Regions from separate parts of the Streptomyces sp. NBC_01635 genome, predicted to be linked through region 2. Evidence: riboswitches for the same ligand, from Rfam matches in the RefSeq annotation. Region 2 holds a riboswitch; each other region holds the start of a gene.
The links. A riboswitch is a leader RNA that binds a small molecule or an ion and turns the genes downstream of it on or off. The one in region 2 is predicted to bind cobalamin.
Positions count from the first base shown of each region.

Region 1: another riboswitch for cobalamin. It lies ahead of metE (5-methyltetrahydropteroyltriglutamate--homocysteine S-methyltransferase); the one in region 2 lies ahead of OHB56_RS04485 (ABC transporter substrate-binding protein).
Region 3: another riboswitch for cobalamin. It lies ahead of OHB56_RS37550 ((2Fe-2S) ferredoxin domain-containing protein); the one in region 2 lies ahead of OHB56_RS04485 (ABC transporter substrate-binding protein).
Region 4: another riboswitch for cobalamin. It lies ahead of OHB56_RS32040 (energy-coupling factor ABC transporter permease); the one in region 2 lies ahead of OHB56_RS04485 (ABC transporter substrate-binding protein).

Region 1 is NZ_CP109277.1:8,232,860-8,240,008, reverse strand. Features, by position in the region: gene OHB56_RS37575 (CHAT domain-containing protein) at 1-1,603, shown strand, start outside; gene OHB56_RS37570 (LuxR C-terminal-related transcriptional regulator) at 1,640-3,502, opposite strand; gene OHB56_RS37565 (M12 family metallopeptidase) at 3,674-4,759, shown strand; cobalamin riboswitch at 5,083-5,305, shown strand; gene metE (5-methyltetrahydropteroyltriglutamate--homocysteine S-methyltransferase) at 5,470-7,149, shown strand, end outside.
Region 2 is NZ_CP109277.1:904,930-912,078, forward strand. Features, by position in the region: gene OHB56_RS04475 (ferric reductase-like transmembrane domain-containing protein) at 1-855, opposite strand, end outside; gene OHB56_RS04480 (hypothetical protein) at 947-1,228, shown strand; cobalamin riboswitch at 1,320-1,445, shown strand; gene OHB56_RS04485 (ABC transporter substrate-binding protein) at 1,508-2,563, shown strand; gene OHB56_RS04490 (FecCD family ABC transporter permease) at 2,560-3,675, shown strand; partial or broken gene OHB56_RS04495 (ABC transporter ATP-binding protein) at 3,744-4,457, shown strand; partial or broken gene OHB56_RS04500 (pirin family protein) at 4,542-4,706, opposite strand; gene OHB56_RS04505 (cytochrome P450) at 5,235-6,440, shown strand; gene OHB56_RS04510 (type III polyketide synthase) at 6,566-7,149, opposite strand, start outside.
Region 3 is NZ_CP109277.1:8,225,073-8,232,221, forward strand. Features, by position in the region: gene OHB56_RS37525 (iron ABC transporter permease) at 1-271, opposite strand, end outside; gene OHB56_RS37530 (extracellular solute-binding protein) at 281-1,330, opposite strand; gene OHB56_RS37535 (phytanoyl-CoA dioxygenase family protein) at 1,618-2,442, opposite strand; gene OHB56_RS37540 (SDR family oxidoreductase) at 2,532-3,293, opposite strand; gene OHB56_RS37545 (fumarylacetoacetate hydrolase family protein) at 3,650-4,504, shown strand; cobalamin riboswitch at 5,200-5,384, opposite strand; cobalamin riboswitch at 5,513-5,637, shown strand; gene OHB56_RS37550 ((2Fe-2S) ferredoxin domain-containing protein) at 5,700-6,107, shown strand; gene OHB56_RS37555 ((2Fe-2S)-binding protein) at 6,237-6,935, shown strand; gene metE (5-methyltetrahydropteroyltriglutamate--homocysteine S-methyltransferase) at 7,149-7,149, opposite strand, start outside.
Region 4 is NZ_CP109277.1:6,908,457-6,915,605, forward strand. Features, by position in the region: gene OHB56_RS32025 (energy-coupling factor ABC transporter ATP-binding protein) at 1-500, opposite strand, end outside; gene cbiQ (cobalt ECF transporter T component CbiQ) at 497-1,246, opposite strand; gene OHB56_RS32035 (energy-coupling factor ABC transporter substrate-binding protein) at 1,253-1,642, opposite strand; gene OHB56_RS32040 (energy-coupling factor ABC transporter permease) at 1,639-2,421, opposite strand; cobalamin riboswitch at 2,451-2,720, opposite strand; gene OHB56_RS32045 (ABC transporter substrate-binding protein) at 2,970-4,577, shown strand; gene OHB56_RS32050 (ABC transporter permease) at 4,598-5,566, shown strand; gene OHB56_RS32055 (ABC transporter permease) at 5,572-6,483, shown strand; gene OHB56_RS32060 (ABC transporter ATP-binding protein) at 6,480-7,149, shown strand, end outside.

The DNA of each region.
Region 1 (7,149 bases), 7.3 Mb from region 2:
CGACCGGCTGGCCGGCCTGGGCGCGCCGGCCGCGCCGGAGGCCTTCCTGCTTGCGGGCCGGATCGCGCTGGACCTCGGCTGGACGGTGGACGCCGAGCGGCATCTCGCGGTCGCCGCCCGCAGCAGACGCAGCGGGCCTCCGCTCGCGCGGCTGACGGGCTGGGCCGCGCAGGCGCTGCGGGCGCAGGCGGCCGGGTCCGCGCGGGGTGTCCTGGAGGCCTGCCGACGAGGGCTCGACGTGCTCGACGACCACCGGATGACGCTGGGCGCGTCGGAGCTGCGGGCGCGTGCCACCGCGCAGGGCGCGGAGCTGGCAGCCCTGGCCCAGCGGGCGAGCCTGGTCTCGGGCGGGCCGCGGCGGCTGCTGGTGTGGAGCGAACGCTGGCGGGCCACCGCGCTGTCCACGCCGCCCACCCGGCCACCCGCCGACCCGGCGCTGCTCCGCGGCATGACCGCCTACCGGGAGATCGCCGCCCGCGCGGAGGAGGCCCGGATGGACGGCAGGGCCGTGCCGGCGCTGGAGCGGGAACAACGGCGCCTGGAACGGGAGATCCGCTCCCGCACCCTGCACATGCGGGGCACGGCGGCCGACGGCCGGGGCCGGTTCGATGTCGGGGGCCGGTTCGACGTGGGCAGGCTGCTGCGACGGCTGAGCGACAGCGGTGACGTCCAACTGGTGGAACTCGCCGTGCTCGACGGGCGGGTGCAGGTGCTGTTGTGCGGGCAGGGGCGGGTGCGGCGGTTCGAGGCGGGTCCGCTGGCCGCGGCGGAGACCGAGGCCGAGCATGTGCAGGCCGGGCTGCGGCGTCTCGCCCATCCGGGGGCCCAGGCACGGCTGCCGGTGGTGGAGGCCGCGGGCCGGCGTCTGGAGGAGCTGTTGCTGGGTCCGGCGGCGGCGCATCTGGGCACCGGTCCGCTGGTGGTCGTACCTCCGGGACGGCTGCACCGGGTGCCGTGGGCGCTGCTGCCGTCGTTGCGGGACCGGGTGCTCAGTGTGTCGCCGTCGGCGAGCGGCTGGCTGCGCGCGCGGGAGACCGCTCCGCCGCCCGGGGGCCGCCAGGTGCTGGTGCGCGGTCCCGGACTCGCGACAGGTGGTGCGGAGGTGCCGGAGCTCGCCGGCCGGTACGGCGGGGCGAGGGTCCTGGAGGAGGACGACGCGAGGGTGGAGCGGGTACTGGAGGAACTGGACGGGGCCGAGCTGGCGCACATCGCCGCGCACGGCGAGTTCCGCGCGGACGGTCCGCTGTTCTCCTCGCTGCGGATGGCCGACGGGCCGCTGATCGTGCACGACTTCGAGCGGCTCGACCGCAGCCCGTACCGGATCATCCTGTCCTGCTGCGACACCGCGCGGTTCGCCAGCGTGGGCGCCGACGAACTCCTGGGCCTGGTCACGGCGTTGCTGCCGCTCGGCACGGCGGGTGTGGTGGCGTGCAGCGCGCCCGTGAACGACGCGGCGGTGGTGCCGCTGATGCTCGCGCTGCACAAGGGGCTCGACGCGGGACTGTCCCTGGCCCAGGCCCTGCGTGACGCGCGGGCCTCACTGCCGGGCGACGCGGTGCACCGGGCCACCGGGTGGGCGTTCTCGGCGTTCGGCGCGGCCTGAGACGGGCGGTCGGCCCCCGGCCCGGAGGACGAGGGGTCAGGCGGGCTGCGCCTCCCGGAGTTCGGAGCGCCGGGAGTCGGTCAACCGGGGCAGGGCGGTGCGGTCGCTCGCGCCGAGGCGGGTGTAGGCGCTGTACAGGTGGTTGCCGACGGTGCGGATCGACAGGGTGAGGCGTTCGGCGATCTGCCGGTTGCTGAGTCCGGTGGCGGCGAGGGTGACGATCTGCCTTTGTCGTGCGGTGAGTTCACCCAGGGTCAGAGCGGCGAGTGCCGGGGTGCGGGCGCCCTGGCAGCGACGGGCGAGGGCGACGGCACGCGTGCGCGCGGTGCGGGCGGCACCCGGGTCTCGGTGGGCGGCGGCGGCCTGGGCGTACGCTTCGGCCGAGAACAGCAGGAAGCCGCGCCGCTCCAGTTCGCCGGCCGCGCGGTCCAGGGCGGGGCCGTCGGCGTGCGTGAGGGCGTCGGCGTGGGCGGCGAAGACACCGGTGAGCCGCCCGGCGGCCCGCTCGGGGGCACCCAGGCGGACGGCGTCATAGGGATCGTGCGGGGCGTGGGCGGGGTGCCGGACGCTCGCGAGGGCCGGCGACTGGGCCTCGGCGAGGGCGAGTTCGGCTCTTGCTTCGGCGACCGCCCCGACGCCCACTTCGGCTTCGGCTTCGGCTTCGGCTGGACCGGAGCGTGCGGAGGCCGTCGTGCGCAGTCCCTCACGGGCCCATGCGGCGGCCTCCCGCACTTCGCCCCGCAGCCGCGCGTACCGGGCCCGCAGTGCCGCGTACCCGGCGGGCACCGGGACGCCCTCCGCCACCAGCCAGTCCCCCACGGGCGCCGGGACGGTCCGGACGTCGGCCTGCCCGATCAGCGCGGTGAGGGCGGCGGCCTCGGCGTCCAGGGCGGGTCCGTACTCCTCGGGCGCGCGGGCCAGCCGGCGCGCCCGCAGTCTGCCGGCCGCGGCCCGCAGGACGGGGCCGTGCAGGGGGTGGGTGAGACGGACGGCGCCCCGGCCGTCGACGTGGACCAGACCGTCGCCCTCCAGACGTTCGAGGGCGGCGAGGTCGAGGGGAGCGGGGCCCGCCGGGCCGCCGGCCGGGTCCATCGGATGCTCCGGGCCCGTCGGGCCGTCCAGTTCCACCGGCAGGGGTTCGGCGAAGGCCAGGCGGTCCAGCGTCTCGCGTTCGCCGGGGCCCGTGCGGGTGAGCAGGTAAGCGGTGTGCTCGCGGACGGCCGGCGTGAGCGGCACCGGGCCCCGCCAGGCCCACTCGTCCGTGCCCGCCGGTACACGGGTGAGGTCCTCGTGTCCCCGCAGCGCCCCCAGGAGTTCGCGCAGCAGCCGCAGGTCGCCGCCGGCGAGGCGGTGCAGCCGGTTGACGGTGAGAGGCTCCGGGGTCCGGTCCGCGCCCACCGCGACCAGCTGTGCGGTCTCCTCGCGGGGCAGCGGCCCCAGGGGCAGGCGGGGCAGCAGCTCGCCGGTCCACAGCCGGGACACCGCGGCAGGTACGGGAGCTCCGTCGGTGACGACGATCAGCAGCCGGGTGTCCGACCGCACGGCGAGTTGGTGGACCAGGGCGGCGGAGGAGTCGTCGAGCAGGTGGGCGTCGTCGACCAGCAGGGTCCGTACTCCGGACAGGAGCCGGACCGCGCGGTGCAGGGTGACCGATTCGGGCAGCAGGGGGGCGAAGGCGGCGAACGGCATCCGGTGGGCCTGCGGGATTCCGGCGACCCGGGCGCAGTCGGTGCCGCGGACGGCCTCGGTGACGAGCCGGGTCTTGCCCCGGCCCGGCGGTCCGGTCACCACGAGGCCACGCCGGGCTCCGGCCGACGACCGGCGGACCAGACGCAGTTCGTCCTCCCTGCCGGTGAAGGGCCAGAGCGGCAAGGGCTCCGGCGCCACCACGTCCCTCATGGACGGTGTCTCCTCCCTCTCGTGGGGCCGGAACGGCGTGCACGGCGTGATCGTGTTCCCGGGCGAAGTCGTCACATCAACAGGAGCGGGGATACTCACGCCTGATACAGGGCGAGTTGAGTAGACCTCGACTCAGGCGCCGGTGGCCGTCCGTGGGGCACCCTCTCCCCCATGACCCCTCGCTACTGCTCGCTGACGCGGCAGCCGGCCCCCGCCTTCGCGCCGGGGCTCGCCGCCGAGCGGCTGGGCGCGCTGACCGCCGGGCGGCGGATGTGGGTCAACGGCACCGTGCTGCACTACTGCTTCTTCCGCGGCGACACCGAAGGGTCGGTCATTCCCGTGCCGGGGACCGGCCGGACCCGGTGGGTGCCGTGGGGCGGCACCACGGCGCAGCAGGACGTGGTGCGCGAGTGCTTCGCCGAGTGGCAGGGGCTCGGGATCGGACTCTCCTTCACCGAGGTCCACGACCGCTCGGAGGCGGAGCTGCGCATCGGCTTCCAGTCCGGCGGCGGCTCCTGGTCGGCCGTGGGTAAGGAGGCACTCCTGGCGGGTCTGCACGAGCGCACCGTGAACTTCGGCTGGGACCTGACCGAGCCCGGGGAGCGTGGGACGGCCCTGCACCAGATCGGCCACGCCCTGGGCATGCTGCACGAGCACCAGAGCCCCTGCGCGGGTCTCCACTGGGACGACGAGGCCGTGTACGCCGAACTGGCGGGCCCGCCCAACCACTGGAGCCGGGAACGGACGCACCACAACATCCTGCGCAAGCTGGACGCGACCGAGGCCAACGGCCCCGTCTGGGACGCCGATTCGATCATGGGATACACCTTCGCGCCGGGGCTGATACTGGAACCGGAGCAGTTCCGCGGGGGCGTCCATCCGCCCGGCACGCTGTCCGCGGCGGACAAGGAGTTCGCCCTCGGCTGGTATCCGCCGGCCGAACGGCCCGGCCCGCCCGCGCTGGTGCCGTTCCGCTCGGCGCCGCTCGGTCTGGGCCCCGGCGAACAGGCCGACTTCCAGATCGACCCGGTGGAGACCCGCGACTACACGGTGGGCACCTTCGGCGACGGCGACCTGGTCGTCGTGCTGTTCGAGGAGCGGGGCGGGGAGCCCCGCTACCTCGCCGGGCACGACGACGGGGGAACCCCGCACAACGCGACCCTCGCGGTCCGGCTCGTCAAGGGCCGCCGCTACTTCGTCCGGATCCGCCTCTACTCCGCACGGGGTTCGGGCGAAACCGCGGTCATGTGCTGGTAACGGCACCGGTCCGCCGAACACGGACGCCACGACCACTGTCCGGCGCCGGGGGAGCGGCCGGGGACGTCACCTTCAGGGGAGGGTGACGTCCCCGGCCCACGCCACGTCCGGGAGAGCGGCGGCCGGTCGGCTGCCCGCCCCGTCGTCCGCGCCCTGCCCACCGGGCGACTCGTCGGACCCGACCCGAATCCGGGCACCCGGCCGACGGTGGGGCAGCACGGCCCGGCCCTGTCCGACGAGGCACGCGTCCCATCGGCTCACCCATGTTCCAGCTCACCATCCGGATGATGGACGTGTCGCTCCCCTCCCCCGCCGCACCCCGTACGCTGGCTGGTGCAGCTGGTTCGCCCCGTCAGCCGGACGGGATGCGTCGTAAGAGGGAACCCGGTGGGAATCCGGGACTGCCCCGCAGCGGTGAGCGGGAACGACCGCCGTCATACGCACTGGGTCCGACGAACCGGGCCCGGGAAGCGACGGCCAGTAGGTGTCCTCCCCACGAGGACGTGCCCGCGAGTCCGAAGACCTGCCCGTTGCCCGCGTACGACCGGCTCGTGCGCGGATATCCCGGTGACCTCGAGGGCGGGTCGGCGTACATACCAGGCGGACGACGGCGCTGTGCTGCACGAGGTCGTTTCCGTCCGGTCCGTCGCCCTTCGCGCTCTCGTCCCGCCACCGGGATCTCAGGGATTCGTCTCGCGAAGGAGATCTCCGTGACCAGCAGGACCGCGACCGCGGCAGCCCGGGCCACCGTGTACGGCTACCCCCGCCAGGGCGCGAACAGGGAACTGAAGAAGGCGATCGAGGGCTACTGGAAGGGCCGCGTCACCGCCGACGAGCTGCGCGCCGCCGCCGCCGAACTGCGCCGGACGAACTGGCGGCAGCTGGCCGAGGCCGGCATCGACGAAGTCCCGGCCGGCGACTTCTCGTACTACGACCACGTCCTCGACACCACCGTCATGGTCGGCGCGATCCCCGACCGCCACCGCGCCGCCGTCGAGACGGACGCCTTGGACGGCTACTTCGCCATGGCGCGCGGCACCCAGGAGGTGGCGCCGCTGGAGATGACCAAGTGGTTCGACACCAACTACCACTACCTGGTCCCGGAGCTGGGCCCGGACACCGTCTTCACCGCCGACTCCGCCAAGCAGGTCGCCGAACTGAAGGAAGCCCTCGCACTCGGCCTGGCCGCCCGACCCGTTTTGGTCGGTCCGGTCACCTACCTCCTGCTCGCCAAGCCCGCCCCGGGCATGGCCGTCGGCTTCGACCCGCTCACCCTGCTCGACCGGCTGTTGCCCGTCTACGCCGAGGTCCTGGCCGACCTGCGGGCCGCGGGCGCGGAGTGGGTGCAGCTGGACGAGCCCGCCCTCGTCCAGGACCGCTCTCCGGTCGAACTGAACGCCGCCAAGCGGGCCTACCGTGAGCTGGGGGGCCTCACCGACCGCCCGAAGCTGCTGCTCGCCTCGTACTTCGACCGCCTCGGTGACGCGATGCCGCTGCTGGCCAAGGCTCCGGTCGAGGGCCTGGCCCTGGACTTCACCGAGGCCGCCGCCGCCAACCTGGACGCCCTGGCCGCCGTGGGCGGGCTGCCCGGCAAGCGGCTGGTCGCCGGGGTCGTCAACGGCCGCAACATCTGGGTGAACGACCTGGAGAAGTCCCTGTCCCTCCTCGGCACGCTGCTCGGCCTGGCCGACCGGGTCGACGTGGCCGCCTCCTGCTCCCTGCTGCACGTCCCGATCGACACCGCGACGGAACGGGACATCGAACCGCAGATCCTGCGCTGGCTCTCCTTCGCCCGGCAGAAGACCACCGAGATCGTCACTCTCGCCAAGGGCCTCGCCCAGGGCACCGGCACGATCACCGCCGAACTCGCCGCCAACCGGGCCGACCTCGCTTCCCGCGCGAACTCCCCGCTCACACATGACCCGGCCGTCCGGACCCGCGCCGCCGCCGTCACGGCCGCCGACGCCCGTCGCTCCCGGCCCTACGCCGAACGCGCCGCCGCCCAGCACGCCCGCCTGGGCCTGCCGCTCCTGCCGACCACCACCATCGGCTCCTTCCCGCAGACCGGCGAACTGCGCACCGCCCGCGCCGACCTGCGCGCCGGCCGCCTCGACACCGCCGGCTACGAGGAGCGCGTCAAGGCCGAGATCCAGGAGGTGATCTCCTTCCAGGAGAAGGCCGGCCTGGACGTCCTGGTGCACGGCGAGGCCGAACGCAACGACATGGTCCAGTACTTCGCCGAGCAGCTCACCGGCTACCTCGCCACCCGGTACGGCTGGGTCCAGTCCTACGGCACCCGCTACGTCCGCCCGCCGGTCCTGGCCGGCGACCTCTCCCGCCCCGAACCGATGACCGTGCGCTGGACCACATACGCCCAGTCCCTCACCGCC
Region 2 (7,149 bases):
CGCCCGCGCCGACCAGACCGGCCATGCCACACCCGCACGTCCTCCTGGCGCGTCCAACCGTTCGGCCCGCCGGGCGGGCCACAGCAGACGCAGCAACAGCAACACTGCGACCGGTAGCTGCAGCAGCCACAGGAGGGTACGCGGCCATTCCCCGTACCAGACGTTGGTCCCGTACAGCAGCGTGTGCCACACGCTCAGCACGTAGACGACGATCACGAACCGGTGCAGCCGTCGCCAGGTGTTCGCTCCGATGCGGTGCCGGACGTAGAACAGCAGTCCCAGGGGAACCGCCAGGTACAGGGCACCCTGCCCGAGCGGGATGGCGATCCGACCGGTTCCGGAGTCGTACCAGCCGGGTACGAAGGTGTCCGCGAAGCCCGCCCACAGCCGCTCGGCCCACGCCAGATTCGTTTCGTAGCGGACGAGTTCCGCCGCGAACATCAGCGCGTGCGCGAACATCAGCGCCATCGTGGTCAGGCTCGTGGTGCGGTGCCAGCGCTCCAGCACCTGTCGGGAGACCGGCAGTCGGGCGGGTCGTGGCCCCGACAACAGCAGCCCGAGCATGACCGTGCCCCAGGCCCACAGCAGTCCCGACCACCCGAACGCCTGGCTGAGCAAGTACATCCAGTAGGTGCCGGGATCGTCCATGAACGGCATGACCGCGACAGTGGCCGAATCACCCGAGTCCATGCGCACGTACAGGAAAGCGAACACGGCCCCCGTCAGCACCACCGCCGCACTCGCGTCGGGCAGGGCGGAGCGCAGGTCACCACGCAAAGCGATCCTGTCCGCGGAAGGCCGTTGCCGTCGCGGCGCTGCTGTCCCGCCTTCGTCCGGCCTCGCCTCTGACACCATCAAGGTCCTCCCGGGCACCGGCCACCGCAGGGACGGTGCGCATGTGTCGTGAGTCAACAAGTCTGGTTGAAGGAGGAGCGAGTACCGAGGCGTGATCCGGCCAGAGCGGCCGCCACGACCGCCGGACTGTCCACGGGCGCCGGGGACCCGGCCGCGACGTACGGGGTCCGCCGCCGTCCCGACCGGCCGCACCTGGTGCCCGCCGCCGACGCCGGGCACCACCGAATTCCACGACTTCCTCTTCTCCGAACAACGCTACCGACAGGCCGAGGAAGCGGGGTTCGACCGCGTGGAGATCTTCGGCGGCTCCGACGGCCGCCCCTACGACGAGAACGCCGAACGGCTCGTGCTGCGGGCCGCCCGCGAGAGCTGACGGTATGCAGGGGCGTGCGGACGAGGCCGCACTCCCTTTCGCCTCCAACTCGGCGGCACGTAGGATGACCTGGTCATCGCCGCGACGGGAGACAGGAAGCCGGTGCGAATCCGGCACGGTCCCGCCACTGTGACCGGGGAGTACACCCCCTCGACATGCCACTGCGCGAGCCGCGCGGGAAGGCAGGGGGAGCGTCGATCCGGGAGTCAGGACACTGGTCCGTCGCGGGCCCGTTCCGAGGAGCGCGGACTCCCCAGGAGGCTCTACGTGTACGACGGCATGCCCCGTCCCCTTTTGTTCTCCCCTGCTTCGTTCTGCCCTGCTCTGTTCTCCCCTGCCCGCAGGCGCCGCTCTCTGCGCGCCGCGGCCGTTGCCCTGTCGGCAGCCCTGCTGGCCGCCGGCTGCGGTTCGTCCGACGGCGGCGTCCAGGACCCGAAGACCACAGCGTCCTCGGCCGAGGGCTTCCCCCTCACCATCGACAACTGCGGCGTCAGGACCACCTACGACAAGCCGCCCTCCCGGGTGGTCACCATCCACCAGCACCCGGCGGAACTCATGCTCACCCTCGGGCTGAAGGACCGCATGGTCGGCACCGCCTTCCCCGACTCCGCCGTCCTGCCGGAACTGAAGAAGGACTACGACTCCGTCCCCGAACTGGCGAAGAAGGAACCGTCCTTCGAGACCGTTCTGGACGCCGAACCCGACCTCGTCTACGGCGGCTACGGCAGCGCGTTCGCCGAGAACGAGGGCCGTTCCCGCAAGGCGTTCGCCGACGTCGGCATCGACACCCATCTCAACCGCGAGTACTGCGGCAAGAAACGGGTGACGATGCGGGACACCTACGACGAGATCCGTACCATCGGCCGGCTCTTCGGCGTCCCCGACCGGGCCGACAGGCTGGTCACCGACCTCGAGGACCGCGTCGAGAAGGCCGCCACCACCGTCGAGGGCGAGCCAGAAGCGCCCGTCTTCGTGTACGACAGCGGCGACAAGACCGCCTTCACCGCGGGCGGCAAGAGCCTGGGCACCGAACTGATCCGACTGGCCGGCGGCGAGAACGTCTTCGCCGACCTCGACGACGTCTTCGGCGACGTCTCCTGGGAGCAGGTCGTCGCACGCAAGCCCGAGGTCATCGCCATCTACGACTACGCCGGCGCCGGAAGCGTCGAGCAGAAGAAGAAGTTCCTGCTCTCCCAGCCCGCCCTCGCCGACGTACCCGCCGTGAAGAACGAGCGGTTCGTCGTCCTGCCGCTGACCGCCACCCTGGTCGGCATCCGGTCGGCGTACGCGGTCGACGACCTGGCCCGCGGACTGCACCCCGAGAACTTCCAGTGACCCACACCGCCGCCGGCACGTCCGCCGAGCGGGCGGTGCCACGGCAGAAGCCCACCAGGCCGGGGGCGGGCCGTACGACGTTGGCCGTCACACTGCTCGTGCTCACCGCCCTGCTCGTGGTGTCCGCCACGGCGGGCCTGGCGATCGGCTCCGTTCAGGTCCCGCCAGGTCAGGTGTGGGGCATCGTGACGCACGCGCTGGGCGTCGACTGGCAGGAGCCCGACTGGTCGCGGGCGCGGGAAACCATCGTGGTGGACGTGCGGGCGCCGCGCGTGCTGCTCGGTGCGGTGGCCGGTGCGGGACTGGCGGTGGTGGGCACCGCCCTGCAGGCCCTGGTGCGCAATCCGCTCGCCGAGCCGTACCTGCTGGGCGTCTCCTCGGGCGCGTCCCTCGGTGCGGTCTCGGTGATCGTTTTCGGGGTCACCCTCTTCGGACCGGTGTCCCTGTCGGTGGCCGCCTTCGTGGGCGCCCTGGGCGCGTTGCTGCTCGTCTACGCCACCGCCCGCACCGGCGGACGCATCACCTCGGCGCGGCTCGTGCTGTCCGGCGTGGCGATCGCGGCGGTGCTCACCGCGGTGCTCGATCTGCTGCTGCTCACCACCGACAGCGGCAACGAGGCCCGTGCGGTGCTCGCCTGGACCCTCGGCGGACTCGGCGGGGTCAACTGGGGCACGCTGTGGCTGCCGAGCACGGCCCTGCTGCTCGGCATCGGCGTCCTCATGGCGCAGGCACGCAACCTGAACCTGCTCCTGGCCGGCGAGGAGGCGGCCACCACGATGGGGCTGGATGTGGCCCGGTTCCGTGCCCGCTTGTTCGTCCTGCTCTCCCTGGTGACCGGCGTACTCGTCGCCGCGACCGGACCGATCGGCTTCGTCGGCCTGATGATGCCCCACATCGTGCGCCTGTTCGTCGGCGGCGACCACCGCCGGGTCCTGCCCACGGCGGCACTGGGCGGGGCGGTCTTCCTCGTCTGGGCCGACATCGCCGCGCGGACGATCGCCGCTCCGATGGAGATCCCTGTCGGCGTCCTCACGGCCCTGTGCGGCGGGCCGTTCTTCCTGTGGCTGCTGCGCCGGGACGCCCGCCGAAGTACCGACCGAGGAACGGCATGACCGCCACCGAACTCTCCGTCGACGGCGTCACGCTCACCGCCGGAGCACGCCATCTGGTGCGGGACGTCTCCCTGACCGCCCGCCCGGGCGAGACCATCGGGCTCGTGGGCCCCAACGGCAGCGGCAAGTCCAGCCTCCTGCGCGCCGTCTACCGCGTGCTGCGCCCCGACACCGGCCAGGTCCGCGTCGACGGAAGCGACGCCTGGTCACTGCCGGTGCGGCAACTGGCCCGCATCGTGGCGGCCGTGGTGCAGGAATCGGCAGCAGACTTCGACCTCGCCGTCCGCGAGGTCGTCGCGATGGGCCGCACCCCGCACAAACGGCTTCTCGCCGGCGACACCCCCGAGGACGCCGAAATCGTCGCCTCCGCACTCCTGGCGGTCGACGCCGTCCACCTGGCCGACCGCCCGTTCGACCGGCTCTCCGGCGGCGAACGCCAGCGGGTGCTCATCGCCCGCGCCCTCGCTCAGCAACCCACCCTGCTCGTCCTCGACGAACCCACCAACCACCTCGACATCCGGCACCAGCTGGACGTGCTCGGCGCCCTGCGCCGCCTGCCCGCCACCGTGCTGCTCGCCCTGCACGACCTGAACCTGGCCGCCTACTACTGCGACCGTCTCTACGTCCTGCGCGACGGCGAAGTAACCGCCTGCGGCCCGCCCGCCGACATCCTCACCCCCCGCCTGCTGGCCGAGGTGTACGGGGTGGCGGCGGAAGTCGCCACCCATCCGCGCACGGGCGCCCCGCAGGTGACGTTCCTTCCCGAAGAGTCACACCTATGAAGGGCCCCTGCCCGCACGCTGCGGAAGCCCTTCGTTCACCAGCCGCCAGCCGCCAGGACTCAGGCATTTCAGCAGTTCAGCAGTTCAGCGGAGACTCCCTCGCGGCTTCGGCGGCACCGGCGGTAGCTCGGGAGCAGGCAGCGGAGCACCGTCGCACCCCTTCACCTCGCCGAACCGCGTGCCTTCCGTCCAGTCCCGACGCGCCCGTTCGATCTCCTCCTGAGACCGGCCGATCCAGTTCCGGAACAAGCGAATAATGCGCGCGTTTCCGCAGATCAGCTGCACTCTCAACCCCTACTGGTCAGCAAACTGCCAGCATCGGACGTCGGGTCGGCAAGCCTTGTCCTCGGGTTCGTTGGCCCGTGGAGTGGGGTCGTCCTTCAAGGGGTGCGGGCATCCGCGGTCGCGGTGGCCGAAATGCCCGCACGCGTACAGGATTCGTTACCGGTCGGGGAGGGTGGTGAGGTGCGGCGGTGAGGGCGTGTCAGGCTCTGGTGAAACCGGGACTCCCGTACAACGAAGCCCCAGCCTCCACATCCCGTCTCTCCCATCGACCCGAACGATCCGGGTGACCACCCACGGACGGGGGAAAGTCGAGTCGGCAACGCCATGGCCCAGGTCGGCGTCGATCCGAGTATGGCAAATGCATCGATTTTAATTCATATGGGCTAATCATTCACGTTTCGTGCGTACCACTCCCCTGGGCGGGGCACCCATGGCCCGTCCAGCCGAATAGGTGCCTGATCCACAGGTCGGATCCACTACCTGGAGTTATGCATGGAACCAGAATCCACCGCACGGGACTGCGCATTCGACTTTGCCGAGGCCCTTGAATTCGATCCGACGCTCAGGCAACTCCTGGACGGAGAAACCATCAGCCGTATCCGGCTGCCCTACGGAGAGGGGGAAGCCTGGCTCGTCACCCGCTACGAGGACGTGCGCATGGTGACGACGGACCGTCGTTTCAGCCGCAAGGCCGTCATCGGCCGGAACTTCCCGCGCATGACTCCTGAGCCGATCGTCCAGGACGAGGCGATCAATGTCATGGATCCACCGGGCAGCAACCGGCTGCGCAGTCTGGTCTCCAAGGGCTTCGCTCCCCGTCACATGGAGCACATGGAGAGGCGGGTCCAGCATGTCGTGGACGATTTGCTGGACCGGATGACGGAACACGGTTCACCCGCCGACCTGATGGAGCATCTGGCGGGCCCCCTGCCGCTGACCACCATCTGCGAGGTCCTCGACATCCCCGAAGCCGATCGCTCGCAACTGCGCGCTCATGCGCGGACCATGATGGACACCGGCCTCGACAACCGGGACAACGCGGTGAAGGCCAAGGCGGAGCTCCGCTCCTACTTCGCCACGCTGACGGCCCAGCGGCGCAAGGACCCCGGCGAGGACCTGATCAGCACGCTGGCCACCGCCCGTGACGGTGACGAGATCCTCAACGACCAGGAACTAACCGTCATGGCCATGGTTCTGCTCATCACCGGGCAGGACACCACCACCTACGAAATCGGGAACATCGTCTACACGCTGCTCTCCCGGCCAGAAGAAATTGCCAGGCTGCGCTCCCGCCCTGAACTGTTTCCACAGGCCATCGAGGAACTGCTGCGGTTCATCCCCTTCAGGAAAGGCGTGGGCATTCCCCGGGTGGCCCTCGAAGACGTGGAACTGGGCGGCGTGACCATCAGGCAAGGAGACATCGTGCACGTCTCCTACCTGACGGCCAACCGGGACGACCGGAAATTCGACCGGCCTGACGAGCTGGATCTGGAACGCACCGCCCCCCCGCACATGACGTTCGGCTGGGGTGGGCACCACTGTCTCGGTGCTCCCCTCGCCTCCGCCGAGATCCGGATGGCCGTCGGGTCGCTTCTGGAGCGCTTCCCCGGCCTGAAGCTGGCCAAGCCCGCCGACGAGGTGCGCTGGAACACCACGTCGATCTGGCGGTTTCCGCTCGCCCTGCCAGTCGCCTGGTGATGGCGGCTCGCGCCGGGGCCGACGGCTCCTGCCAGTCGGTGCCTGGCAGGAGCCGTCGTGGTCGCCTTCCCCGGACGCAGGTCGGCGCGGGGCGGCCGTTCGGGCCGGGAGCGGAGGGACCGGCTTCAGATCTCGGCTTCGGAACCCGAAACCCAGGTTCCCAGCGACATCTCGGCGGTGATGCCCGGACCGAAGCCGGCCATCAGACCTCGGTGTCCGTGGAGAGCCGACGCCTCGTCGAACATGCGCGACAAGGCGTCGAGAACCACCGCGCTCGCGATGTTGCCGTACTCCGTGAGCGTGGCACGGCTGAAGCGAAAGGCCTCGGACGGCACGTCGAGGAAGTAGCTCAGGTCGTCCAGGATGCGCGGACCGCCGGCGTGGATGACGTAGAAGTCCATCTTGCTCGCGTTCCACTGGTGCTCGTCCGCGAGGGCGCACAGCACCGGAGCGAGTGGCTCCATGGTCCCGGGCACACGCTTGTCGAGCTGGAAGTGGAAGCCCGTGGAACGAACCGCATAGGAGATCCAGTCCTCCGTGTCCGGGATGAGATACGAGCCGTTGCGTTCCAGCTGCACCCCCGTGCCGCCGCTCCCCCGAACCACTGCGGCGGCAATGCCGTCACCGAAGAGGCCGTTGGACAGCAGCGATCCCACGTTCAGGTCGGTGGGTTGGTAGCACAGCGAGCAGAACTCGCAGGCGATGATGA
Region 3 (7,149 bases), 7.3 Mb from region 2:
CGAGCAGGGTGTCACCCAGCCCGGGCAGGGCCAGGGTCTCGGAGACGGCCGAGAAGGTCAGCGTGCCGTCCACCCACACCAGACCGAGGACGATCCGCACCAGGGGATAGCCGATCAGCAGCGCCACTCCGGCCGCCACCAGCAGGACGACGAGACGGAAGGCGGTGGGGGAGGCCTTGCGGCGTGGAGCGCTCAGGGGGCGCACCGGGACATCTGACGGGCCGGCGGACGCGGGAGTCCGCTCGGCGTCGATGACGGAGTTCTCGCTCATGGTGTCCGCTCACCTGCCGCCGTTGAGGATCTTGGCGACCTCTTCGACCTTGGCGGGCCGGTAGTACTCGAGGTTGGGGTGCAGCAGTTCGAACTCGGTCTCCACCTGGGGCGTGGCTATCGCGCTGTTGGCGCCGTGCAGCGCCTGGCTGGCCTTCTCGGACAGGACGTAGCCGGCGAACAGCTTCTGGGCGTTGGGGTGGCCGGGCTCGGGGTTGAGCGTGTAGGCGAAGGCCGGTCCCGTGGCGCCGGGCTCCGGGAAGACGATGTCGACCGGCGCGCCCTTGGCCTTGGCGTTGTCGATGGCGGCCTTGCTGGCCACGCTCTGGATCGCGTACTGACCGGCGGCCAGTGACTCGGTCAGGCTGACCATGCCGCCGGGGTCGGGGAAGATCTCCTGCTTGCTCAGGCTCTCCAGGAAGCCGTCGACGTGGTCGTCGACGGTGCCGTAGTAGGTGGCGTAGCCGGAGCCGTCCTTGTGCGGGCCGTTCATCCTGCCCTTCCACTTGGGGTCACCCAGGTCGGCCCAGGTCTTCGGACGGTCCTGAGGCTTCACCAGGTCGGTGTTGATGCCGATTCCGAGGGCGTCGACGATGTACGGCGTGCCGACGATCCCCTCGCTGTCGAGGAGCCACTTTTCGGGGTGGTCGGCGGGCAGCAATCCGGCGTCCTTGAAGGACGTGACGAGCCCTTCCTTGAGGGCCGTCTGGATGAACGGGACATCGGCGTGCAGGATGACGTCGGCGGTTTCGGCCGCCGACTTCTTCTCGGTCGCGTACCGCGCCGAGAGGTCGGGGCTGGTCGCTCTGAGGACCTTGACGGAGACTCCCCGGTATTCCTTCTCGAACCCCTTGGCCAGTGCTTCGCACGAGGCGGGGGTGAGGGAACAGTAGAAGACGACCTGGCCCTCCTTCGCGGCCGCGGCCACCAGGGTCTCACCGGTGGCGGCGACCTCGCCGGCCTTCACCCCCGGCCCGCCCTTTCCGCAGGCGGTAAGCACAGCCAGGGAGGCGAGGACGGCCACGGTGAGCACACCGGTCCGGTGCGGGCGGTACTCCATGTTTCTATACCTCTCGTCGCGAGGCTGTTTCACAGCCGGTGTCGGTCTTTCGGTGCCGCGCCGTGTTCGGGCGTGCTCGTCGCGGAGGACGGAGCCGGCACCATCGCTCAGGGGCAAGTGGGGGGAGTGGGGGGCGGTGGCCCCGTCTGTCCCACGGCTGACGCGTGCGGGAAGGACGGGGCAGGGCGGCGGACACGCGCGGGGCGGGACGGCCGGCGCTCACGCGAACGGGCGGGGCGGTCCCTGCGGGGCTTGTGCCGTACGGCGCGACAGCCCCGCCCGGTGGGTCACTTGCGGTAGCGGTCTCCGTGCCGGCTGACCAGCTGCTCGTCGAGGTAGGCGACGGACTCGGGGGCCATGTCGGCGGTCGGTACCGGTTCGGGGACGAAGGCCCCGTACGGGTCGCTGCCGCGTACCAGGGTGGCGGTCTCGGTGTTGCCCTCCTCCTCTCGCTCGAAGGGCTTCATGTAGCGGACGGCGATGCCGATGCGCCGCTCGTCGCTGTGGCTCGGCCCCGAGCCGTGGAAGATGAACTGGTGGTGCAGCGAGAACTGCCCGGGCCGGAGCTGGATCAGCGTGGCGTCGTTCTCGTCCACCTCGACGGCGATCTCCTGCCCCTGGGAGAGCATGTTGGAGCCGTCGCTGTTGAAGGTGTGCTCGGCCTCCTTGGTGTGAGTGCCGGCGACCACCTTCAGGCAGCCGTTCTCCACGATGCTCGGGGCCAGCGCGATCCAGGCGGTGATGATCTCCCCGCCCTTGGGGATGCTGGAGAACGGGGCGTCCTGGTGCCAGGCCACATATCCGGGGTGGTGCGGGTTCTTGATGAAGAAGGAGGAGCCCCAGCAGTAGAGGTCGGGGCCGAGAACGCTCTCGACCGCGTCCAGTACGGGCTCCAGCCGGATCAGCTCGTTGACCCAGGGGAGCACCAGATGGGCCTTGGAGCGCAGGATGGCCGAGCCGCGTTCGCCGTACTCGGCCTCGAACGCCTCCAGCTTCGTACGGTAGGAAGCCGCCTGATCGGCCGTCATGGCATCCAGCGGGAACAGGAAGCCGTTCTGGCGGTAGCCGTCGACCTGGCCGGGTGACAGGGTCCCGGTCGTCGCTGTGGTCATGGAACACACCTCTCTCTGGTTGGGTTCTGGCTGTGCCGAAGGGATCCGCCCGGGTCGACGGGCGGTGAAACCGCATGCGACCGCCCGGGTCAACGGGCCGTGAAGCCGCCGTCGATCGGCAGGGTCACGCCGGTGATGTACGAGGCGGCGTCCGAGGCGAGGAACGCGATACCGTTCGCGACCTCCTCGGGCTCGGCGAACCTGCCGCCGAGGAGCCGGTCCCGCAGGTGTTCCTGCGGCTGCGAGATGCCCCGGTCGGCGATCCGTGTGGTCATCGTCAGTCCGGGACAGACCGCGTTGACCCGCAGACCGCGGTCCGCGAACTCGGCGGCCAACTGCCGGGTGAAGCCCAGCAGTCCTGCCTTGGTGGTGGCGTAGCCCAGTGCCGCCGGGTTGGCGGCCAGGGCGTGTGTCGACGAGACGTTCACGACCGACCCGCCGCGCGGTGCCGCGAGCAGCGCCGGCAGCAGTGCCCGGGTGAGCAGGTAGGCACTGGTGAGGTTGCGGGCGAGGTCCCGGTCCCACTGTTCCGGGTCCAGGTCCTGGATCGAACGCCGGCTGTTGACCCCGACGTTGTTGACCAGTCCCTTGATCACGATCCCGGACTCGTCCACCGCCCGGGGGATCCGCTCCACGTCGGACCGGTCGGTGAGGTCGGCCTCGACAACGGTGCAGGCGGCACCCGAACCGGCCAGACGTGCGGCGAGTTCGGTCAGACCGTCGGCGTCGATGTCGACGGCCAGGACGTGCGCACCGAGTCCGCCGAGCACCTCGGCGGTCGCGGCGCCGATTCCGGCGGCGGCTCCCGTGACGACGACTCCCAGGCCGTCGAACCCGGACTTTTCCAGCATGCGGTCACCCCCTTGGAAGGAAGGACGGGCAAAGGTCGGTCGATGCGGTCGACGCGGCTCACATCGACCCGACAAGAAATTCGGTCATCCGCTTCTCCGGATGAATCAGCTGCAACGTACATGGCTCCCCGCGGTCGCACCAGAGGTGTGCAGAAACCTTTTTTCAAGGGTTTTCCAGCCATTTTCTGCCGACCAAAAGGATCTCGACAGCGCCATTGCGCCCCCTGCTGACCGGCCCTATCCTCCAGTCATCCTGATCAGCGGATGAATCTTCAGGGCTTCGGTCGCACCCCCGCCCTGCGGCCGCCTCACCGCCGGAACCGACCGCTCAAGGGTCGGAAGAGAAGGAGGCGCAGATGCGTCTTGGAGTCTTCGACGGGAACCGCCTCGCGGTCTCGACGGACACGGAAGTCATCGATGTGACGGACCTGGTCCCGGGCCCCGACACACCACAGGGCCCGCTGCAACGGCTGTTGGAGCAGGACCTCGGTCACGTCCTCGCCGCCCCGGGGGCGCTGCGCGACTCCCCCCGGATCGACCCGGAGAAGGTGGCCTGGTCCGCCCCCCTGCCCCGGCCGCACAAGATCATCGGCGCGCCGGCCAACTACCGGGCGCACGTGGCCGAGATGAACAACCCGAACACCATCGCCGAGTGGGGTGTGTTCCTGAAGGCCGGCTCCTCCGTCATCGGCCCGGACGAACTCGTCAGGCTCCCCTACAGCGATGTGCGCACCGATCAGGAGGGCGAGCTGGGCATCGTCATCGGCAAGCGGGCCCGGAACGTGAGCCGGGAGGAGGCACTTGACCACGTCTTCGGCTACACCTGCGTCCTGGACATCACCATCCGCTCGACCGAGGACCGCTCCACCCGCAAGTCCTTCGACACCTTCACCCCGATCGGCCCGTTCGTGGTCACCAAGGACGAGATCGCCGACCCCGACGACCTCGAACTGCGCTGCTGGGTCAACGACGAGCAGCGTCAGTACAGCCGCACTTCCCTGATGATCTACAGCGTGCCGCGGCTCATCGAGTACGCCAGTTCCGTGATGACCCTCATGCCTGGCGACGTCATCGCCACCGGCACCCCGGAGGGCGTGGGCCCGCTTGCCGACGGCGACCGCATCACCGTGGAGATCGAGAAGGTGGGACGCCTGGAAGTGGGTGTGAGCGCCGATCACGCGCTCCCCTACGCCTCCCGCCTGGGCCGCTAGACCGGCTGATCCCCCGCGCCTCAAAGGCACGTCCACCTCGCCGGGGTGAACTGGCGCGGCGCGTCCCGGGCATCGACCAGACGTCGGCGCCGTGACGCGGACCGTCCTCGCATCGGGGCGCAGCACGCGGTAGACGGTCCTGGGCAGGCTGGAGTTGCCGCTGCCACGGCGACCGACCAGGGCGAACCGTTTGTTCCTGACGGCGGGTACATCGGCGAGGGCGGGCTGGGAAAGCAGGAACTTCTTCTGGCCGTAACCCCCGTGGACGAAGTCGGGTTCGGTGTCGAGGATCTTTTCGAACGACGTTTTCCTCTGGGCGAGTTCCGGTATCGCCTCGAAGTCCTTCGCCGATTCCGGCAGTACGGTCGAACCGGGGAGGGCGGTGCCCACCATGCGGTCCTTCAGGCCGAGGGCGAGCAGCGGTTCGGCAGGATGCCGGTGGACGGTGGCAACCCGGGACGGCGGCTTGTCGTAGGTCGTCCTCGCCCCGCAGTTGTCGATGGCGACGGGGAAACCTTCGAGTGACGATGCCGAAGTTGTCGGTTCCCGGCCGGTTTCGTCGGAGGAGCCGCAGCCGGCGGTCAGCACAGCCGCCGGCAGGGCGAGAGCCGCGGCTGTGCCGCGCACGGTCCGGCATCGACGGGCAGGGGAGAGCGAGGGTGACAAGGAGACCCTCCTGAGGAGTCCGCACTCCTCGGAACGGGCCCGGGACAGGCCGGTTTCCTGACTCCCGGACCGACGTTCCCCCTGCCTCGCCGCGCGGACCGCGCGGTGGCGTGCGGAAGAGGCGCACTCTCCGGTCACAGGGGCGGGACCGCGCCGGATTCACACCGGCTTCCTGTTTCCCGTCGCGGCGACGACCTGGCGATATCACGTTCCTTCGGGGCGGGTGCAAAGCATGAGTGGGGCAGGGCGCGGGTCCCGTCCGCCTGACCGGCGTGGTTCCCCCCTTGCTGACACGCCCGCGGCCGAATGCGAGGATGGTCGCGAACAAGGCGACAGCGGTCCGAGGAAGCCGGTGCGAACCCGGCGCGGTCCCGCCACTGTGATCGGCGAGCGCACACCCGCGCAGCCTCCTCCCGCAACCGGGCGAGGAGGCCGGGGGCGAGCCTCGATCCGAGAGCCAGAGACTCACGCGGTCGCCTCCTCGACGAGCCACCGGGGCGGATCTCCCCGGAGAGAGGAACGATGCCGCATGTCTGCCGGTGCCGGTCCAGCCCATGAAGCGGTAGACAACCAGGTCGTCCTCGCACCCGACCCCGCGCCCTGCCGGGTCGTCGTGTGTCGGGACTGCTGCTGCGGCAGCCCCAAGGTGATCGGCGTCGACCACGCGGCGCAGACAGCGCGCCTGCGCGCGGAGGTACCCGTGCGGGTGTCCGCCTGCCTGGACGTGTGCGAACAGGCCAATGTCATCGTCGTCCAGCCCTCCGCCGCGGGTCGGGCCGCCGGCGCCCGGCCCGTCTGGCTCGGGCTGGTCAACGACCCGGACGCCGCCGAGGACATCGCCGCCTGGGCACGCGCCGGCGGACCCGGCGTCGCCCCCCGGCCGGAGATCCTCGACCTGTACGCCATCACACCACCGCGGCGGCGTACGGCTCCCTGAAACCGTGCTCACCGGGAGGGCCCGCACGCCTTGGCAGCAGCCCGTTGCCGGACGAGCCGGGGTGCTCACACCCACCTACTCACTCATTGATCTCGCCTCAGGAGATCAGCCGGGAAGGAAGGCCCCGACATGACCGAACATGCTCGGGCACCTGCCGGGGCCGTCGCCGCCGCTCTCCAGGACGTGGCGGCCCTGGGCGGCTTCTTCGTCCTGCACGTCGGTGGCCCGGACGAGGGCTGGCATCCGCTCGACCACTCCTATGCGAGGGGCTTCACCGACCTGGCCGAAGCCGTGGAGCACCGGCACCACACCCGCGAACCGCGGATCGGCGTGTCCATCGCCCACCTCGGACACGCCGCACGCCTCTGGTCCCCGACCCTGGCCTGCGTGCTGCTGCACGGGATCGTCCCGGACCTGACGGAGTTGCAGCGTGCCGACGACGGACCGGCCCTCCGTCTGCCCCATGCTGCCGGCTGGTACACCGAGCGGCTGCCCGAACCCACTTCCGCCCTGAACGCGCAAGTGATGCGCCATCTGTGGGGGCTCGCGGCCGGACTCCGAATCAAGATCGCTCCGCGTCTGCTGGACGGGAACGCCGCCTCCGCGCTCGTCGGGGCGGCCCATGCTCTGCTGGCGGCCCGCCCCGGGCTGCGCAAGCCGCTCACCAGCCTCACGACCGAGCTGCTGAGTACCGGAGGACTCGCGGGTACCGGAGTGATCACCGGACCGGACCTCACCTTCCGCCGCCGGAGTTGCTGCCTCTACTACCGTGCACCGAAGGGCTCGAAGTGCGGTGACTGCTGCCTGGCCGGCCGAGATGGACCATGAAGTGAGGGGCAGCCGGAGCGACGCATCGGCCCGCCGGGTCGCCCTGGCCCTGCGCGACGAGGTGAACGACGTCACTCGTTGATGGCCGCGACGAGCAGGCTCCCGACATCCTTCGCCGATGGGCACCTTGGCGGCTCTGCCGTGGCCGTACTGCTTGTCGGGGCCGGGGTGGCCGGGGCACTTGTGGCGCCCCGGCCCCGTGGTCCTTACGGGT
Region 4 (7,149 bases), 6.0 Mb from region 2:
ACGCGCGGCCGCATCGCCACCGCCCCCGCGATCGCGGTCCGCTTGCGCTGCCCGTAGGACAGCAGATGGGTGGGCCGTTCGGCGAGCGCGGTGATGTCGAGTGCGGCCAGCGCCTCCGTGACCCGCGCCCGTACCTCCGTGTCGGACAGTCCGAGGTTCAGCGGCCCGAACGACACGTCCTGGCCCACGGACGCCGCGAACAACTGGTCGTCCGGGTCCTGCACCACCAGCTGCACCGTCGTCCGCAGCCGGGTCAGCCCCTTGCGGTCGTACCGGACGGGCCGGCCCGCCACGGCCAACTCGCCCCCGCTCGGACGCAGTCCACCACTCAGTAGCCGCATCAGCGTGGTCTTGCCACTGCCGTTGCGGCCCAGCAGTGCGAGCGCGCGTCCCTCCCGCACCTCGAAGTCGAGGCCGGTGAGCACGGCCGGGCCGTCCTCGTAGGCGAAGGACGCGTCCCGCAGGGTGACCAGGGCGGGGACCGGGGCGGGATCGCTCATGGCATCCGGCTTTCCAGGAGAAGGGCGACGGCGGCCAGTGCCGCGAGGAGCAGCAGGCTCACGGCCGTGAACCGTACGGAGACGCGCGCCTCGGGCACCAGGACGCGCAGTGTGCCGTCGTAACCGCGCCCGGCGAGCCCCGCCTGCAACCGCGCCGCCCGGTCGAAGGACCGGACGAACGCCGTCGCGCCTAGACCGCCCAGCGAACGCCAGGACGCCGCCCGGGTGGTGTGCCCGAGCCGGGCCGCCTGCGCCTGACCGATCCGGCGCACCGAGTCGAGCAGCAGGAAACTCATGCGGTACATCACCAGGGCCACGTCCACCAGCGGTGCGGGCACCCCGGCCCGCACCAGACGCGGCAGCAGGTCCGACATCGGCGTGGTGAAGGCGAACAGCAGCACCCCGAGGGACGCCGCCGAGGTGCGCAGCAGCAACTCGCCCGCGCGCAGCGGTCCTTCGGGGGCCGGGGAAACGAACCCGTCCGGCCCGCCCACCTGCACCAGCAGGGTGAGCGCCCCGGTGACGCAGAAGCCCAGCGGCACCCGGTAGGCGCGCCACAACCGCCGGCCCGGCACCCCCGCCGGGCCCAGCAACGCCACGAGCGCGGTCACCAGCACCAGAGCCGCACCCGGCCACGGAGGCAGGGAGATCGCGAGCACGGTGAGCCCCAGCCCGAGCACGGCCTTGTCCACGGGATGACGGCGGCGCCAGCGACTGCTGTGCGCCGCCGCGTCGATCGGCAGCACGCGCGATCAGGCCCGGGGACCGGGGGAGACCGCCTCGTCGGGGAGCCCCGGGCCGGCGTCCGAGCCGGTACCGGGCGCCGGCTGCTGCTGCCGTGCCCGTTCCTCACCCTGCCGACGCCCGCGCCGCACCCCGAAGTAGTACGCCAGGACCCCCGCGCCGACGGCGGCCTGGAGGGCGAAGAGCCCCGACTCGATCTCACCGGACGGGGGCTCGTACAACGGGGAGAACCACGGCTCGTAGTCCGGTTCGAGCTCGGTGATGGCGGTCTCCGCCTCGCCGTCCGCACCGGCGAACGGCTCCTCCTTGTGGTCGCCGAGCCCGAGCGCCAGCGGCAGCACCGCGAGCGCGGCCACGGCGAGCAGCAGCAGGGTGTTGATTTTCGCGTTCCTGGTCATCGAGCCACCGTCCCGGTACCGGTCGTACCCGTCGTACTCGTTGTTCCCGCCGTGCCCGCCGTCTGCTTCGTCTCCGGCTCCGTTTCCGTCGCCGCCGTTTCCGTTGCCCCTCGCTTGCCGGTCAACAGCACGCCGAGGCGGGTCAGTTCGCCCTTGCTGGACTGCACCAGCAGGCGCATCACCAGGACGGTCAGCAGCCCTTCGCTCACCGCGAGCGGGATCTGCGTGACGGCGAAGATGGAGCCGAACTTCCCGAGCGCGCCCGGGAACCCGCTCCCCGGGTCGGGGAAGGCGAGCGCCAGTTGCACGCTGGTGACGCAGTACGTGGACAGGTCGGCGACGAACGCGCCGCAGAACACCGCGGCCATCAGCGGCGCCCCGGACCGCCGCGCCAGCCGGTACACGCCGTACCCCGCCCACGGCCCGACGATCGCCATCGAGAAGACGTTGGCGCCCAGCGTGGTCAGCCCGCCGTGGGCCAGCAACAGGGCCTGGAACAGCAGGGTGATGGTGCCCAGCACCGCCATGATCGGCGGCCGGAACAGGATGGCGCCCAGCCCGGTGCCGGTGGGGTGGGAGCAACTCCCGGTCACCGAGGGCAGTTTCAGCGCGGACAGAACGAAGGTGAACGCTCCCGAGGCGCCGAGCAGCAGCGTGCTCTCGGGATGTTCCCTGACTTCACGGATGAGCGACCGGGCTCCGTGGACGACGAACGGCGTAGCCGCGACGCCCCAGGCGACCGCGTGCGCCGGTGGCAGAAAACCTTCGGCAATGTGCATGGCTCAGCAGACCCTCTCCAGCACCTCGTGGATGGTTGACGCGCCTTGGCCGGTCTCCTGGCTGACGGGTACCACCGCCCGAGCTCCGCCTTCCCGGGTCCTGGGGCCTGTCGTCACATTCCTGCCCTCCGGGCGGACGACAGGAATGTGACGACAGGCCCCAAGTGGACCCAGTGGCTGCCCGTCGGTCCTGTCGGAGGACAGGACCAGGGGCCGGAGCCGGACTTCCCGATCACAGTGGCGAGGGCCGCACCGGTATCGCACCGGATTTCCCGTTCACCAAGGCGTGGCGACAGTAGACCCGGATCCGGCCCGGTGACAAGCGGGTGCCGGGGGCGCGCGGGCGGCGTTCCGCAGCTCGCCTCCCGGCGCACCCCCGCGGCCTCGAGGGCGGGGGTGCGCAGGTGGGGCGGCGGTCACACACGCGCCACCCGCCCGGGCGGCCACCGCGCGCCGAAGCGTCGGCATGGGGGGCCGGGGCCCTGGGCAGAACCTTGCTGCAATTAATATGCAAAAACGAATTCCAGTCAGCAGAGGTGTGAGGTTCGATGACGACCCGACGAATACGGCGTACCACCGGCGCGGCGGCCACGGCCGCCGCGTTCTCGCTGGCCGCCGCCTGCTCGGCGCCGACCGGCGGCTCGGACGCCGGCACGGGCGGCGGCGGGTCCGCCGAGTCCGTGGTGATCGGGGTCTCCACCGAGCCCGACACCCTGAACCCCCTGCTCGGCTACGGCAAGGACGGCAACTCCAAGATCTTCGACGGGCTGCTCGCCCGGGACGCCGACCTGAAACTCAAGCCCGCCCTCGCGAAGGCGCTTCCCGAGATCGCCGACGACGGCCGCACCTACACCTACACCCTGCGCCCGGGCGTCGAGTTCAGCGACGGCGAACCCCTCACCGCCGAAGACGTCGTCTACACGTACCGCACGGTCCTCGACGACAAGACCAACAACGCCGCCAAGAGCGAACTCGACGCCGTCAAGGAGGTCCGGGCGGACGGCGGCGACAAGGTCGTCTTCACCCTCAAGTACCCCTACGCGGCCTTCGCCGCCCGCACGGTGCTGCCCGTCGTCCCCGAACACATCGCGGGCAAGCAGGACCCCAACACCGGCTCCTTCAACACCGAGCCGATCGGCACCGGACCGTACGTCCTCACCGGCTGGAGCAAGGGCGAGAAGCTCACCTTCAAGGCGAACCCGGACTACTGGGGCGGCGCACCGAAGGTGAAGAAGCTCACCATGGCGATCATCGCCGACGACGACGTCCGCGCCACCCGGCTGCGCTCCGGCGACCTCGACGGCGCGACCCTCCCGCCCAACCTCGCCGCCACCTTCGAGAACGACGACGACCGCACGACGTACCAGGCCACCACCTACGACTTCCGCGCCGTCACCCTCCCCACCGCGAACAAGGTCACCGGCGACACCGCGATCCGCCGCGCCCTCGACCTGGCCGTGGACCGCAAGGCCATGGTCGACAAGATCCTCGACGGCGCCGGCCGCCCCGCCTACGGGCCGCTGCCCCTCGACGACCCCTGGTACACCAAGGACGTCGAACGCCCCCAGGACCTCGCCGAGGCCGAGAAGATCCTCGACCGCGACGGCTGGAAGTCCGGCAAGGACGGCATCCGCGCCAAGGACGGCGCCCGCGCCACGTTCACCCTCTACTACCCCTCCGGCGACAAGGTCCGCCAGGACCACGCCCTCGCCTACGCCTCCGACGCCAAGAAGGCCGGCATCGACGTCAAGGTCGAAGGCGCCACCTGGGAGGTCATCGAACCCCGGATGGGCAAGGACGCCGTCCTCGCCGGCTTCGGCAGCACCGGCGACCCCGACTTCGGCCTCTACACCCTGCTGCACTCCTCCCTCGCCGGCGACGGCTTCAACAACATGGCCCGCTACGACAACCCCGCCGTCGACGAAGCCCTCGACACCGGCCGCCGCAGCCAGGACCCCGAGGACCGCAAGGCCGCCTACGACGACCTCCAGCGCGCACTCGTCAAGAACCCCGGCTACACCTTCCTCACCCACATCGACCACCTCTACGTCCTCGCCGACCGCTGGGAAGGCCTCACCACCCAGGTCGAACCGCACGAGCACGGCTTCGCCAGCGGCCCCTGGTGGAACGCCGAGGACTGGCAGCCCAAGAAGTGAAGACCCTTCCCTGGGGGGCGATGGGACACCTCGTGGCACGGCGGGCCCTGCTCGCCGTGCCCGTCCTCCTCGTCGTCACCTTCGGCGCCTTCGCCCTCGCCGCCGCCTCCCCGTTCGACCCCGTCAAGGCATACGCCGGCACCGCCGCCCTCGGCGCCGACCAGGAGACCCTGGACCGGCTCCGGGACAACCTCGGCGTGGACCGCTCCTTCGCCGTCCAGTGGTGGGAATGGCTGACCTCCGCCGTCACCGGCGACCTCGGCCAGTCCAGCGTGCTGCGCCAGCCGGTCGCCGAGGCGATCGGCGAGCGGATCGTGTGGTCCACGCTGCTGTGCGCCGTCGCGTTCGCCGTCGCCATCCTGCTCGGCACCCTGCTCGGCGTGCTCGCCGCCCGCCGCCCCGGCTCGCTCCTCGACCGGACGGTCACCTCCCTCGCGTACTCCCTGGAAGCCGCGCCGGTCTTCTGGATCGCCCTGCTCGCCGTCTGGCTGTTCGCCCTCCACCTGGACGTCCTTCCGGCCGGCGGCCTCACCGACACCGGCAGCGAACACGTCACCGCCGGACAGGTCGCGAGCCACCTGATCCTCCCCGCCGGCGTCCTCGCCGTCTCCCAGCTCCCCTGGTTCACGCTCTACGTACGCCAAGGCGTCGGCGACGCCCTCGCGGAGGACCCCGTACGCGGCGCCCGCGCCCGCGGCCTCGGCGAACGCACCGTGCTCCTCGGCCACGCCCTGCGCTCCGGACTCCTACCGGTCCTCACCCTGATCGGCTCCCGCGTCCCCGAGCTCATCACCGGTGCCCTGCTGGTGGAGACCGTCTTCAGCTGGCCGGGCATCGCGGCCGCCACCGTCGAGGCGGCCACCGCCGTCGACTTCCCGCTCCTGGCCGCGCTGACGACCCTCGCCACCGCCGCCGTCCTCGCCGGGAACCTCCTGGCGGACCTCCTGTACGGACTGACCGACCCGAGGGTGAAGCTCAGTGAGATGTGATTCCGATGGCTGACACCACCCTGGAGAAGGCGAGCACGGCCGGGTCCGCGGCCCCGGCCGTCGCATGGCGCTCGCGCGGCACTGCCCGCCGCTCCACCCACACCCTGCGGCTGCGCGTCTCCGCCGCACTGGTCGCCGTGACCGCCCTCGCGGTCCTGCTCGTCCCCCCGCTGGTCCAGCTCGACCAGCAGGCCGTCGACCTCGCCTCGAAACTCCTCCCGCCCAACTGGGCCCATCCCTTCGGCACCGACGACGTCGGCCGCGACCTGCTGCTGCGCTGCGTCTACGGCCTGCGGGTCTCCCTGCTCGTCGGCGTCGTGGCGGCGCTCACCGCCACCGTGATCGGCACCGCCGTCGGAGCCGCGGCCGGAACCTTCGGCGGCTGGGTCGACCGCCTCGTCATGCGCCTGGTCGACACCCTCTCCTCCGTTCCGCACCTGCTGCTCGGCATCTTCATCGTCGCCATGTTCCGGCCGGGCGTCTGGCCCGTGGTGGTCTCGGTCGCCGCCACCCACTGGCTGTCCACGGCCCGCATCGTCCGCGCCGAGGTCCTCTCGCTGCGTTCCCGCCCGTACATCGACGCGGCCGTCTCCGGGGGCGCCTCCCGGCGGCGGGTGGTGCTGCGGCACCTGCTGCCCGGCGTACTGCCGCAGGCCGGCCTCGCCGCCGTCCTGATGATCCCGCACGCCATGTGGCACGAGTCGGCGCTGTCCTTCCTCGGCCTCGGCCTGCCCACCCACACCGCCAGCCTCGGCACCCTCATCCAGGGCGCCCGCGGCACGCTGCTCGCCGGACAGTGGTGGCCCACCCTCTTCCCCGGCCTGTTCCTGATCATCCCCACCCTCGCCATCGCCGGACTCGCCGGAGTGTGGCGTGAGCGGATCAACCCCCGCCGCCGATCGGAGCTGATGCTGTGACCGAGCGACCCCCCGTGCTGTCGGTCCGCGGACTGTCGGTGCGCTTCCTGGTGCCCGGCGGAGGCCCCGTCGCCGCCGTCACCGACGCGCACTTCGACGTCGTACCCGGCGAATGTCTCGCCCTGATCGGCGAGAGCGGCTGCGGCAAGTCCGTCCTGGCCTCCGCCCTGCTCGGCCTGCTCCCCGCCAACGCGCAGACCGCCGGCCGCGCCCTGCTCGGCGACCTCGACCTGCTCGCCGCCGACGAACGCACCCTCGCCCGCACCGTACGCGGCCGGCGCATCGGCCTCATCCCGCAGAGCCCGGCCGCCCACCTCACCCCCGTCCGCACCATCCGCTCCCAGATGGAGGAGACGGTCGCCGAACTCACCGGCGTCCGCGGCCGCACGGCCCTGCGCGCCGCCGCCGAGAAGGCCGCCGACCGCGCCGCCTTCCCCGCCGACCACCTCGACCGCCACCCCCACGAACTCTCCGGCGGCCTCGCCCAACGCGCCGCCACCGCCCTCGCCCTCGTCGGCGACGCGCCCCTCCTCCTCGCCGACGAACCCACCACCGGCCTCGACCGCGACCTGGTCGACCACACGGTCGACGAACTGCGACGCCACGTCGACGCCCCCGACGACGGCACCGGCGAGGGCCGAGCCCTGCTGATGATCACCCACGACC